DNA from 3 places in the Paenibacillus suaedae genome. Region 2 is predicted to be linked to each of the others. Evidence: riboswitches for the same ligand, from Rfam matches in the RefSeq annotation. Region 2 holds a riboswitch; each other region holds the start of a gene.

Region 1 (4,730 bases), on a different contig from region 2:
TGATTCCGGCTACAAGCAAAATTAAAACTATCGCGTTAATCGCAAGGAGCTTGTAAATGAGTTTGATTTTCACCGTTTACCCTTCCTTTAACCGGTAGCCGATGCTCCGGACGGTTTCAATGAGATCGAATCCGGGATCAGTATCACGGATCTTTTGCCGGATATTGCCGATATGCACATCCACGATACGGTCGACAACATCTTTATCGCCCAGCGGATACAGCACGTTCAGCAAATGCTCGCGGGTACAGACTTTCCCTTGCATTTTGAGCAAGGTGATGACAATTTGAGCTTCCTGGTACGTGAATTGCAGGGGTGCTTTCTTCCAATAAAACCGATGGCTTTCGGATTCGTATAACAAATTCGCGTTATTGTTCAAAATGAGCCCCGAAGCTTTCCGCTCCGACGTACGCATCCGGCGTAGAATTGCCTGCATCCGGGCGACGAGTTCTCGCGGACTGAACGGTTTGCACAAGTAATCGTCGGCTCCACGTTCTAAACCCCGGATTTTGTCCTCTTCCTCGATTTTAGCCGTAAGCATGACGATAGGCGCGCTGCTGATTTTGCGCATTTCCCAGCATGCCGTAGTACCGTCCATGAAAGGCATCATAATATCCAGAATGATGAAAGATGGAGCCTCAGTTTTCACCAGTTCAACAGCTCGCTGCCCATCGCTCGCGGCAAGCACTCGGCAGTTCAGTGCCCCAAAGTATTCCTGCAAAAACGAGACGAGCGAAGCATCATCGTCCGCAATCAGAATAGGACCTTCAAGCTGCAGCTTATCCATCGGAACGTTCACCTCCACGGCTATCATTTTATCAGACATGATGCTCTCGTGTTCTTTATATGATCTTTACAATTCTCCGTTACATTGGTCAAGAGCCCCGTCTTACGTTGGCTCAAAACCTTTTCAGAGAGGCGATGAGTGAATGATGGTAAACAAAATGATAAAACCTGTACTTTTTGCCGGAATGGTACTTTCCGTTATTCAACCGGCGATTATTTTGGCTGCTGATAACAATTTGGCTTCGATCTCGGCTGCGGGAAACAACACCGCTGCGGCAATCCGCCCCTTTGACGGCGAGATTATCAATAACTCACTGGCCGTAAGTCCCGACGAGCAAACTGCGGTTGTCTCGGATAGTCGTCAGCCATGGATTCGAGTCTATGATCTTGCCCAAGGAACTTTGCGTAAGGAGATCCGCGGCTTTGTTACACCAAGAAACATTATGTTCATTAACGGCGGTTTGCAGTTTGTCGTTTCGGATAGCACACTGGGCACCCTGCGATTTTACAACACGGAAGACCTGGCATTGAAGGATGAGGTTGCAGTGGGTCAAGGCGCATTTGGAACTGATGTCACCGCGGACGGAAATACCATGTATGTCAACAATGAAGCCAAAAGTACAGTAACGGTTGTGGATCTCGGGCAGCATAAGACGACCGCTGTCATTCCGGGATTCTCCCAACCCCGTCAAGGGATAAAAGTATCTCCCGACGGTCGTTATGTGTTTGTTACTAACTTCAAGGGAGACAAGGTATCGGTTGTGGATGTCAAAACCAATTCAATCATCCATGAGATCTCCGGATTTTCGAAGATTCGAGCGATTTCAATATCCGCCGATGGCTCTACCATGTATGCGGCAAACAGCGGGCGTAATAGTATTGCCATAGTGGACATCTCACAAGGCAAAATCATTGGCGAGGTAAAGGTTGGGCGCGATCCTTACGGCGCATCCCTTTCTCCTGATGGAAAGATCCTTTTTGCCAGCAACAAGCTGGATAACTCCATTAATATAATCAGCACCTCCGACAACAGCATCATCGGGAGTATAAAAGGATTTTTAGAGCCCCGGCAAGCGATCAGCTTCAGCAAGGATGGGAACTTTGCTTATGTCCTTAATCGCGATCTCTCCATTTCTCGAGTGGATGTGAAGGCTGGTATGATTCTTGATACTGTAAGCGATAAAGATGATATTTATTATGATGTCAAGGTCAATGTTAAAGGCAATCCGATTCAAAGTGAAGAGTATCCTTATTATAAATCCAAAGCCGACATCATTTATGTTCCTGTACGTTTCGTTACAGAGGCTTTGGGTGCAACAGTGGAATGGAATAATGATTTTCAAACCATTCAAATCAACTACAACGGCAAAATCAATTCAGTTAACGTGGGAGGTAAAACCGCATTGGCAGGTGATCAACAGATCCAACTCGATGGTCCGGTTGAAAAAAACGGGGAACGCACCTTTGTTCCGTTAAGCTTTATTTCGAAAGTCATGGGAGCCAGCGTAAAGTGGGATAATCCAAGCAGAACAGTAAATATTACGCCGGTTAAGTAATGATATAAAACGCTGCCTAGTCAATTGGTAGCCCTTGCATGAGCTTTGATTCTCTACGCCAAGAAATCAATGAGGTAATTATTTTGAGTTAAAATGGAAGATTGTCCCTTGTTTCACATGGAACTTTTTTCGACAGGAATCTAGTGAATATGAGCAATCTGCTGTCATAAAGCATACGAATAACGAAGTTGATGGGAGATATGAGCATTGCCCCAATGATCAGCGGACACTTTGCAATTTCTGTTTGTCACTGGACTTTCTGATGGATGAGGACTATAATTACCCGTGTAATAGGTAGCTTCGATAACTGCATATGCACGCTAGGGGTGCTGGAATTTGGCCGGCTGAGATTGTATCCCATTAAGATACCGACCCTTACACCTGATCTGGGTAATGCCAGCGTAGGAAAGACGTTGAACCGCGTCATTATTGTTATAATTAGGTTGCTTGCTTATTCGTCATGCTCTGCATGAATGTGCGCTGCTTTGGGCAGAATGGACATGATTGCAGTACGGATGAACGAATGCCGGATGACCTTATTGACGTGATTCATCGTATGATGCACATTCGCATATACGCGTAGAACGGCACACAAAGCGTCCCAGAGGGGGCGCTTTTTTTTGTGGATCTGAATCGTGTTGCAGGACGGCGGGACGGGAACTTGCTCATCCACACATATACGATCGAGCGGATCGTCCAACTGGTGAACGCGGCAGGCGTTATCGAAGCACTTTCTAATTTCATGATCGGCTCTCCACTAGTGAGGGAAGGAAGAAAAGGGGGATTCATCATATGCAACGGACACGCTTTACACGAGGGTTGATGCTGGCGCTCGTTATCATGATGACATTTGCGCTCGCTGCTTGCGGCGGCAAGGGTCAAGAAGCAGGACAAGGGAGTCAGGCAGAGGGGAACACGACTCAGGAGCAAGGAACTGATAAGTCGAAGGAGAAACGCGACATTAAGCTTGTGCTTGATTGGACGCCGAATACGAACCATACTGGCTTGTATGTCGCTAAGGAGAAGGGCTACTATGAGGAAGAAGGTCTGAATGTTGAGATATTGCAGCCGAGTACTGGCGCATCAGAGGCGATGATCGCATCGGGAGAAGCGCAATTCGGTGTTAGTGTTCAGGAAAGTATTACGATGGCTCGACAACAAAATGTTCCGATCGTGTCGATTGGTGCGATCATTCAGCATAATACATCAGGCTTTGCCGCGCCGAAGGACAAGAACATCAAGTCACCTAAGGACTTTGAAGGCAAAACGTATGGCGGCTGGGGCTCTCCGGTTGAGGAGATGATTATCCGCACGATTATGGAAAAGGACGGCGGCGACTATAGCAAGCTGAAGAGCGTCAACATGGGCAATGCCGATTACTTTACAGCTGTGAAGAAGGATATTGATTTCGCGTGGATCTTTTACGCTTGGACAGGTATTGAAGCAGAGCTTCGCGGTGAGCCGATTGATATGCTGTACGTCAATCAATATGCGAAGGAACTCGATTATTATACGCCGGTTCTTTCGACAAGCGAGAAGCTGATCAAGGAAGATCCTGAATTGATTAAGGCATTCATGCGTGCTACGTCCAAGGGATATCAATATGCGATTGACAATCCAGAAGATGCAGCCAACCTGCTGCTTAAAGCGGTGCCGGATTTGAACAAAGACCTGGTTATCGCAAGCCAGAAATGGCTGAGTCCGAAGTATAAAGACGATGCACCTCGCTGGGGCGAGCAAAAGCGTGACGTATGGGCAAATTACATGAATTGGCTCGTGGAGAACAAATTAATGGATAAGAGCATCGATGTAGACAAGGCGTTTACGAATGACTTCTTGCCAGCTTCATAAGCCTGCACGGTTATAGGAATGGGCAATGGGCGCATATGCGCCCTTTTGCTGTATTTCGTTACAGGATGATCGTCACGAGATAATCGTTACTAAGTGATCATTCGAATGAACGTTATATCTGGATTGCGAAAGAGGAGGGGAAGCAAGATGGCGAACAGTTTAGTAAGTATTCAGATCGTTCCGAAGACGAAAAATGGGGAAGACGTAATTCCCTATGTAGATCGTGCAATCGAAGTCATTCAAGCATCGGGTGTGAAATATCAGGTAAATCCACTGGAGACAACGATGGAAGGCGAACTTAGCGAACTCTTCCGTATTATTGAGGATATGAACAAGGCCATGATTGAGATGGGAAGCAGCAATGTGTTATCGCAAGTGAAGATTGTGTATAAGCCTTCCGGCATTACGATGGATGAATTGACGGTGAAGTACCGGCCATGAGTGGACGTCGAATCGCGAAGATCGGTCCTCCGATCATTGCATTTATCATATTCCTTGCTATATGGCAGGCAGGAGTAATGGTGTCAGGCATTGAGA
Region 2 (4,730 bases):
TGATTGAGCAATCCGAGCAGGCATATGTGCTTGGAGATTGTACCAAGCTCGGGGAGACACAGCTGTGCCGCATCTGTGACATGAGCAAGGTCACCGCCATCATATGCGATGCACCAATGCCGGATAAATGGAAGCGCAGCGGATTGCAAGTAGGTTGGATTACGACGGCTTGCGAGCCATAAGAACATAGCGAAGTTATATGTCGAAGTAACACATCACTTCATACATCACGAATGAGCCACTATGACATAGGATGGGATGCGATCATTATGCTGTATTATGTAGACTACCATATGCATTTGGAGGAAGGCCCTTATTCGTTCCGCTGGCTTGATCGTACGAATCAAGCATTCGATCACTTCCATCCAATTGCTGAACCACTCCATTCCCGTGCATGGCTCGAAGCGAGTTATGCGCGTATGCATACAAGACTGCAGCGAGGAGCTTATGACGAATCATGGCTCGATCTCTATTTGCAAGAAGCGCTGCGCAAAGGACTGCGGGAGGTCGGAATCGTAGATCATCTCTATCGGTTTCGAGAGACGCTCCCCTACTTCGAACGTCACCTCGATATCGGAGACTCCCCGCTTGGTCGCCTTCAGCATACATGGCTGCATCAAGTATGCACCGAGCGGATGGAGGATTTCGCAGCTGCCATTCAGGCTGCGAAGTCGAGATGGGCCGCACAGGGTGTCGAGCTCCGTCTCGGATTAGAGGCGGATTATTTTGCAGGTGGAGAGAAGGACCTAGAATCATTCATTGCGATGGCGGATTGGGACTACGTGATCGGGTCGATTCACTATGTGGATGGATGGGGATTCGATAATCCCGAGACTCAGTTCCGCTTCGAGCAGGTTGATCTGTGTGAACTGTACGGACGCTTTTTCGATGATGTCGAACGAATGATTAACAGCGGTCTGTTCGATATTGCCGCCCATTTAGACAATTTGAAAGTATTTAATTATCGCCCAGCTGAGGAGCTGCTTCTCCCGTACTACGAGCGAATCGCACAAGCATTGAAACGGACAAATACAGCTACAGAGGTAAATGCAGGACTGTTCTACCGCTACCCGGTCAAGGAGATGTGTCCGAGTTCCTCCTTTATCGATGTTCTGCTTCGACATGATGTCCCCTTTACCCTATCATCGGATTCTCACTTTCCAGACGACGTCGGCAAATACGTGGCGGACAATGCCCTTATGCTTCAGCAGCGCGGTCAAGCCGAAATTGCCACATTCTATCAGCGCAAACGCATCATGCGACCGCTCGCAACTTCGACTTCTTAATAAAGAAAACGCAAAGCGAGCTGCCCTTTCTCCTATCCCATGAAAAACAATCCCCGGCGCAACGACTGCACCGGGGATTTCATGTATATTATTTTATTTTCTTTCGAACCGGTTCGAATAACTGCAGCCAATAAGCGTTGCTGCTTCCTGCCGGGCTGTCATTTCGTATATGCTCCTCCAAGCAGAATCTTGCCTCCGAATCAGGCTCGTAGTCTGGATGCTCGTTCAATTTCTCCATCAATAATTGCCACGATCCCGTAATATCATCTGTACTCTCCATCATGGCATACACCCCGCCGGAGAACCTAGCCTCCGCCAAATGACTTGGTATATCGATATTTTCTGGAATGGAGGCATATGCACCATAACCGTAAACGTTCGATTCAACGTCAGGGAGTGGTTCTTCATTTTTTCCAAATAGCCGTGCCGTTCCTTGCAGTTCAGCTTGCACGAGCCAGTCCGCTAATGATTCGATCGCTTCTTCTTCTGGTGATGCGCTTACGACAACATGGCAAGCCATTCTCATTGGTGGAAGGGTTACGAATTTGATCGATGCTAGAGAATAACTCCACTGATTACTCATTGGCATTGTCACCTCATGCTTCATATTTGAATGTAGGGACGGTACATGACTTAATTGCAACAGCAATTGAGCAGTAATCGGTTCATTGAGGTACTTGTACGACTGCTCCAACCATTTCCTCAATGTTATTTCCTTCGATATGCACTCATTTTTGTGCTCAATCATCTCGTGTGCATACTGAGTCATTACCTGATGTGCGGTTCGGAACGTCATATCCGCCAGCACCACTTTAATCTCTCTAATCCCAATATTGAACCCTCTTAACCAGGCTGTAATACGGATTGCAAGCACGGTCTGTTCATCATATATCCTCCAGCCAGAACTGTCGCGCTGACTTGCGAATAGCCCTTGCGACTCCCAATGGCGCAGGGTACGGCTCGTCACACCGATTTCCTGCGATAATTTATCGATTCCTATCATGTTGCTCATCACTATCATCAACCTCTGTCACTTGACGTATCATAAGGCGCCTTATGAGGTTATTGTATCAGTTGTCGCAGCGTCAATTGCAATACGAAACTTCGCTCCAATCACTAACAAATTATCGTTTTGACCGAATGGTTCAGAAAACTTACGTTTTACAATTATCTCCATCAATGCTAAAGTAGTTCGTAAGATGAATATGACGTGAAATCCACTAGGGGAGCCGCATAGGCGGCTGAGACAAGAATTCTTGGACCCTTTGAACCTGATCCGGGTAATACCGGCGGAGGGAAGTGGAGCCGGCCTCATGGTCTTTTTGTATGGACATGATGAAGCCGCTCCATTTCGGGGCGGCTTTTTTTGGCTGCCGCGAAGTGCTCCCTGACCAGATTTCAGCATGCATTCATCCCCTATCCAATCATGCGGAGGTGCTGTTCATGCTTACATTTACGGAGGAACTGAGACACGAAGCGGAGCCGATATACGATGCCATTATGGAGCATCCGTTCGTTCGGGGTATTGCTGAGGGTACTGTCAAGAAAGAACAGTTGATTCACTACGTAAAGCAGGATTTTGAATATTTGAATGCCTTTATTCGGATTTATGGCATTGCGATTTCCAAATGCGACAACCGAGAGACAATGGCTCTTTTCAACGAGCAAATCTCATTCGTACTGAATAGCGAGACACACCCCCATCATAATTTTTGTAATGTGGCAGGCGTAACGTTCGAAGAACTGCAAGGCTTCCCGCTCGCCCCTTCTGCGAGCCATTATGTGTCCCATATGCTTACCGTGGCTCACGAGGGCACACTGGAAGATATTATTGCGGCTTTGCTGCCGTGCCCATGGACATACACGGAGATTGGACAACGCTTGCTCAAAGAAGTAAGTCCAGATGAGACTCATCCGTTCTATGAGTGGATTCATTTCTATGGAGACCTCGGCGGCGGAGTTACGGACAAAATGCGCCGAATGCTGGATGAATGGGCAGAATCGCTGTCGCAAGCACGCAAGCAGCAGCTGAAGAAGCATTTTCTGACCAGCTGCCAGCTGGAATATATGTTTTGGGACATGGCTTATCAAATAGAAGACTGGCCGGTAAGCTTGACGGAGAAGACAGAGGTGAAACAAGGATGAATGATATGCCTCTCTTCCCCCAACGTATTAAGGAACGGCGCCCCCTCATCCACAATATGACGAATATCGTCGTCGCTAACTTTACCGCTAACGGTCTGCTAGCCATTGGAGCCTCCCCTGTGATGGCTTCAGCCAAGGAAGAGGTAGCGGACATGGCCAAGGCAGCAGATGCGCTCGTATTGAACCTTGGCACGCTCGATACTGACATGATAGAAGCTATGCTAATCGCAGGGCGGTCGGCGAATGTACATGGCATTCCCGTTATTCTCGATCCAGTAGGCGCAGGCGCAACGCCGTATCGGACGAAGGTATCTGTGAAGATGCTTAAGGAATTGCGCGTCTCGATCGTGCGCGGCAACGCCGCTGAAATAGCCCAGCTTATGGGGGAAGCAGGCGAGATCAAGGGCGTGGATTGCGTGGAGTCTGAAAGTTCCCTCCGCTCCCCTGAAGCGTTGTTCGATCTTGCTGCGCGGGCAGCCGATCGATTCGGCACCATCGTTGCCATTTCGGGAAAAGAAGATGTCATTACGGACGGCACAACCGGCTATATCATTGAGGGCGGTCATCCGATGTTAACGAACATTACAGGAAGCGGGTGCCTGCTGACATCGGTAATCGGCGCATTTGCTGCGATTGAATCTGATTTATTGCTGGCAGGAGCCGCAGCGATGTCTTATTATGGGTGCTCAGCCGTCCATGCCTATCGAACAGCGGGCCACCGAGGGCCTGGCAGCTTCCAAACCGCATTTCTTGATGCCTTGGCTGAGATCGACCAATTCGATACAGCAGCATCAACGATCACCCCTCGCCAAGCCTCCGTTAGAAGGAAGGTATGGCTATGACGGTTGCACGAGCATTGACGATTGCCGGTTCCGATAGCGGTGGCGGCGCCGGCATTCAAGCCGATATCAAGACATACCAAGAGCTGAACGTATTCGGCATGTCAGCGATTACGGCCGTGACTGTACAGAACACGCTTGGCGTTCATGGCGTTTACCCGCTATCTCCTGAAGCCGTTGCTGAACAGATAAATGCCGTCGTAGAAGATATTGGGGTTGATGCTGTCAAAACAGGGATGCTGTTCAGTGCAGGCATTATTGAGACAGTAGCGAATCGCCTTGAAGCATTCGGTTTGAACAACGTTGTCGTCGACCCAGTCATGATAGCCAAGGGAGGCGCAGAGCTGCTGCAGCAAGATGCCATAGAGGCCATGAAGAATCGCCTGCTGCCGCTTGCGCTGATTGTCACGCCGAACATCCCAGAGGCAGAAGCGCTTGCAGGAATGAAGATTGTCACCCT
Region 3 (4,730 bases), on a different contig from region 2:
ATTCTATATTATTGCATTTTTAATTGAATAAGGAAAACCCCACTGCTATACTGGAAGCAACAATAATGAGGAGGCGTTAAGATGAAGTGCGTAACATCAACTGGGGCAGGTATTGATCGGGGATAACGCATAACACCCCTGTAAACTGCGCAATTCCCCTTTAGCAAGAGAAAGGGGATTCCTATTCGTGGAACAAATGAACAATAACAACCGCATCGAGGCGGCAGAACAAGAACAACCCGTGTATGCCTTTCCCAATGTGAAGAAATCGATCGCATGGTTAAGCTTTTTAGCTTTTTTCAGTGTGTTGAATGAGACTGTGTTCAACGTATCATTGCCCGACATCGCACACGATTTCAGTATCACTCCGTCCGTTGCGAATTGGATCAACACATGCTTCATGATTACCTTCGCGCTCGGCTCCATCATTTATGGCACCCTGTCATCCCAATACGGCATTAAGAAGCCGCTGCTCATCGGTGTGCTCATCTATGGTAGTGGCTCGTTGCTCGGTTTCTTCGCCCATGACTACTTTTCAGCTGTATTGTCAGCCAGATTGATACAAGGTGCCGGGGCTTCGGCTGTGCCCGGACTCATCATGGTTATGGTCACTCGCTACGTTGGAGAACAGCATCGAGGCAAGGCGTTTGGCATGATTGGTTCTATGGTAGCGCTTGGTGAAGGGATTGGCCCAGCTGTAGGCGGTGTACTGGCAGATTATGTGCATTGGTCCTACCTATTTATCATTCCGGTAATGACAATAGTCAGTCTCCCCTTCTTCTTGACCGCACTGCCGCAGGAGCCTTCTCGCAATGGGAGAACAGATATCATCGGCATTGCCCTCTTGTCAGCAGGCATTATTCTATTTACCTTGTTTACTACGACATATGTCTGGTTCTATCTGGTCTGCAGTATGATTCTCGTTCTTGGGTTTGCCTTGCACATCCGACGTATTCGCGAACCATTTATTGCTCCATCCCTGTTCGCTAATCGACCATATGTACTCGGCACGCTTGCTGGTTCCATTTTGCTAGGAACGGTAGCTGGATTTATTTCCATGGTTCCTTACTTCATGCGGGATGTACATCAACTCTCGACCGCTGTTATCGGCAGCGCGATCATTTTCCCAGGGACACTCAGCGTCATTCTGTTCGGCATACTCGGTGGAACTCTCGTTGATAAGAGAGGAACTTCATTTGTTTTTGTCGCTGGATTAGGTCTCGTCACATTTAGTTTCGTCACGCTCCTTGCGTGGGGGAATGATTCTCCATGGCTGATGACGTTCGCACTCGTGCTCGTGTTCGGAGGGTTGTCATTCATTAAGACGGTTATCTCTGCTTCCGTTGCAGAATCACTTGCACCTGACCAAGCAGGAGAAGGAATGAGCATGCTCAGCTTTGCATGCTTTATGGCTGAAGGCATCGGCATCGCTGTAGTCGGCGGTCTGCTTACACACGGGTGGCTGTTGACTTCACTGACACCTACCGTTGCCAATGAAGCTGCTTCATTCCCCTTATACAGCGGCCTGATTATTCTGCTCATAGCAGTTCTTGCTTGCGGAGGGATCGTATACAGCTTGTCATTGAGACGACATTCTACAGCTTCACACGATTAACTATTCATGAGGATCAGGATTTCTTCCTGATCCTCATTTTTGTCTATTCCCCCCTCTTCAAATCTCCTAAACACGCTCCTTATCTCCTTATTCCTCTTTTCTTATGTTGTCTAGCTAACAATTGCAATCATTGGCTTCTATCTCTCTAGTAATTTTTATGTTTTTTGTAAACATTTCGTTGTCAACCTAACATGAATATTGTATGATATGAGCAATTGCATAGTCATACAAATTCGGGGGCTTGAGGAATCAAGCTGAGATTGTAGATAGGTATACCGCTACTGACCGTTAATCTGATCTGGGTAATGCCAGCGTAGAGAATCTGTATTTGTCATGTGATCATGCTCTGCTGTGATCTAGGACTCTTCTACCGTCTGGTTGCCAGACGGTTTTTTGTATGCAAGCTATACAACAAAGGAGAGGGTTATGTTGCCAGAACAACAGAGAAGCAACAAATTAAAGTTTACGGATATTCTCATTACCGTGATGATCGGGGTCGTATTTGGTGTGATCTTCAAAATGTGGGAGAGCGTCTACAGTCTCGCGAAGCCGCTGTTCCCACAAGCAGGACAATTAACATATGGCATGTGGTTTATGGCTGGCCCATTCGCGTACCTGGTCATTCGCAAGCCCGGCGTCTGCTTCCTAGCAAGTCTTGCTGCCGCTAATTTATCGGCTATTCTTGGCTCTGCTTGGGGACTAGAGACGATTGTGTATGGCTGTGTACAAGGTCTGGCGGCAGAATTGGCATTCACCATGACCGGATACCGCAAGCACAGCATCGTCATCGCAGGTATCGCTGGCATTCTGTCCGCAGTCGGCTCATTCATCATCGATCTCGGTTATGGATATGCAGATTACGAGACATGGGTGCTCGTCTTGAAGTATGGACTTCGTGTCATTAGTGCGTTCATCTTCGCTGGCGTATTTGCCGGCTTGCTCGTTCGTGCATTGGAAGCGACAGGGGTAACCAAATCCATACGTCCTGTGTCCAAAGAGGATTACGCGGTACTTAATCAATAGCACGCATAATATGAATAGATAGAATTTGTGCGTACGCCATAAATTCGGAATAAGGTGGTTACACATGCAACAGGAATCTCATGCGAATTCGTCTGCATTTGTTGACCGCTTGCGCCTAACATTTCCAGGAGAGGATTCCTTGCTGTTCAAGGACCTCTCCTTCCACATTTCTACCGGTGAGAAGGTACTGCTCCTCGGGCCAAGCGGTTGTGGCAAATCAACATTGCTGCAAGTATTAAGCGGAATTATGCCCCACTCTATCGAAGTGCCGATGAAATACGATCAGATTAAGCTTCCTTCAAGCTGGGGCTACGTATTCCAAGATCCGGACAGCCAGTTCTGCATGCCATATGTAGATGAAGAGCTCGCCTTTGTACTGGAAAATCTCTCAATCCCACGTGATCAAATGCCAGCATACATGATAGGCATACTTGAACGAGTGGGATTGCAGTTCAACAATCTGCATACAGAAATCCAAACGCTATCCCAAGGGATGAAGCAGCGGCTCGCACTTGCGTCCGTCCTGCTGCTAGAACCGGAGGTGCTGTTCCTCGATGAGCCTACAGCGCTTCTTGATCCTGAAGGAACGAAACAAGTCTGGGACACCGTAAAACAAGCTGCCGATTCCTCCACCATTCTAATCGTGGAGCACAAAATCGAGCATGTTATCGACATTATCAATCGTGTGGTATTATTCGACAGCACTGGACGAATCATTGCGGACGATGAACCGCAGATCGTATTTCTACACCATAAAGATAAGCTCATTGAGTATGGCATATGGTATCCAGGTGTATGGCAGGACTACATTCATTCAGAAGCCTACCAAGCCATATCGCAGCAACGAACGGCGAACGGATTTCAACAGCCTCATTGCAAGCAGGACGGTGGGCACATCTACGCGCGTCTGCAAGCCCTGCAGCCACTGCTCTCTTTGCGTGATTTTAGCGGATACTATGAAGAGATTCGTCGCATATCCGTCCCGAGCGTTGATATTTATCCGGGTGAATGGATAACGATTATTGGAGAGAACGGGGCTGGCAAGAGCACACTATTGTTGTCTCTTATGCAAATTCTGCGTACTAGCGGCATTTATCTTATTGAGGGTCAAGAGCTGCCAGCACCGGCTCGCAAGCGATGGTTCCCGCGATTCGGAAATACGGGAAAGCAGCCTCCAGCCGAACTCGCCTTCGTATTTCAGAATCCTGAGATGCAGTTTCTAACGGATTCGATCTATGATGAGCTTGCTTATGAACCTAGGCAAAACAACTGGAATGAATCGGACATTGCACATAGAGTGGAACAAGTCTTGGAATCATTCGATCTGAATATCGGACAGAATCGGCATCCGTATCATTTGTCACTTGGTCAGAAACGCAGATTAAGTGTCGCCACAGCGATGATGCGTAAGCGTCCGATCCTGCTCCTGGATGAGCCAACCTTCGGGCAAGACGCTAAAAATACATTTGCTATATTGGAAAAGTTGAACCGGCTTCGGACAGAAGGAACCGCCATAGTCATGGTGACACATGACATGAATATCGTGGATCGTTTTGCAGATCGGATATGGCATGTTGAGAAAGGCCAACTGATGGAACAAGAAGTTTCCCCAAGTGGACAGACAATGCGGGAGGTGCAGATGAAATGAAACTGCTCGCTCCCAAATCTGAAACATGGCTCCATCAGGTTAACCCTGCGCTCAAGCTTCTCGTCTTTCTCGCTTTGCTCATTATTGCGCTGCTAACCCGAGAGCTTGATTTTGCATGTTATCAGCTAACTTTCTACACACTGCTGTTGTTTCTATGCAGCGGCCACTCTACGAAGAAGCTGCTGTTCGTGACAACACCGTTCCTTCTCCTGTTCGTCTCGACGGCATCCACGATGATCTTGTTCGGCAAGGGGGAGCATGAATGGTGGTCATGGGGAATAATCCGCATCACAGAGGAGAGCTTCCTCCGTGGACTTGTCATCGGAGTGAAGACACTTTGCTTCGGCATGCTCGGCATCACATTCGCCTTCACGACGAAGCCAATATTGTTATTCTATGCGCTGATGCAGCAATTCCGGCTTCCGCCGCAATATGCTTATAGCT

Evidence for each region. Region 2 has a riboswitch for thiamine pyrophosphate ahead of tenA (thiaminase II). Riboswitches for the same ligand answer to the same signal wherever they lie in the genome.
Region 1: it holds a riboswitch for thiamine pyrophosphate, as region 2 does, so the genes downstream of both, RQP50_RS19660 (hypothetical protein) here and tenA (thiaminase II) in region 2, are expected to answer to the same signal.
Region 3: it holds a riboswitch for thiamine pyrophosphate, as region 2 does, so the genes downstream of both, RQP50_RS22300 (ECF transporter S component) here and tenA (thiaminase II) in region 2, are expected to answer to the same signal.

Annotation. Positions count from the first base shown of each region.
Region 1 is NZ_JAVYAA010000005.1:28,367-33,096, reverse strand. Features, by position in the region: gene RQP50_RS19675 (sensor histidine kinase) at 1-73, opposite strand, end outside; gene RQP50_RS19670 (response regulator transcription factor) at 77-826, opposite strand; gene RQP50_RS19665 (stalk domain-containing protein) at 930-2,342, shown strand; TPP riboswitch at 2,655-2,768, shown strand; gene RQP50_RS19660 (hypothetical protein) at 2,965-3,165, shown strand; gene RQP50_RS19655 (ABC transporter substrate-binding protein) at 3,135-4,193, shown strand; gene RQP50_RS19650 (thiamine-binding protein) at 4,341-4,634, shown strand; gene RQP50_RS19645 (ABC transporter permease) at 4,631-4,730, shown strand, end outside.
Region 2 is NZ_JAVYAA010000001.1:128,030-132,759, reverse strand. Features, by position in the region: gene RQP50_RS00600 (DeoR/GlpR family DNA-binding transcription regulator) at 1-182, shown strand, start outside; gene RQP50_RS00595 (histidinol phosphate phosphatase domain-containing protein) at 270-1,286, shown strand; gene RQP50_RS00590 (MerR family transcriptional regulator) at 1,375-2,298, opposite strand; TPP riboswitch at 2,499-2,601, shown strand; gene tenA (thiaminase II) at 2,730-3,431, shown strand; gene thiM (hydroxyethylthiazole kinase) at 3,428-4,273, shown strand; gene thiD (bifunctional hydroxymethylpyrimidine kinase/phosphomethylpyrimidine kinase) at 4,264-4,730, shown strand, end outside.
Region 3 is NZ_JAVYAA010000006.1:205,908-210,637, forward strand. Features, by position in the region: gene RQP50_RS22295 (MFS transporter) at 197-1,615, shown strand; TPP riboswitch at 1,839-1,952, shown strand; gene RQP50_RS22300 (ECF transporter S component) at 2,042-2,638, shown strand; gene RQP50_RS22305 (ABC transporter ATP-binding protein) at 2,703-4,286, shown strand; gene RQP50_RS22310 (energy-coupling factor transporter transmembrane component T family protein) at 4,283-4,730, shown strand, end outside.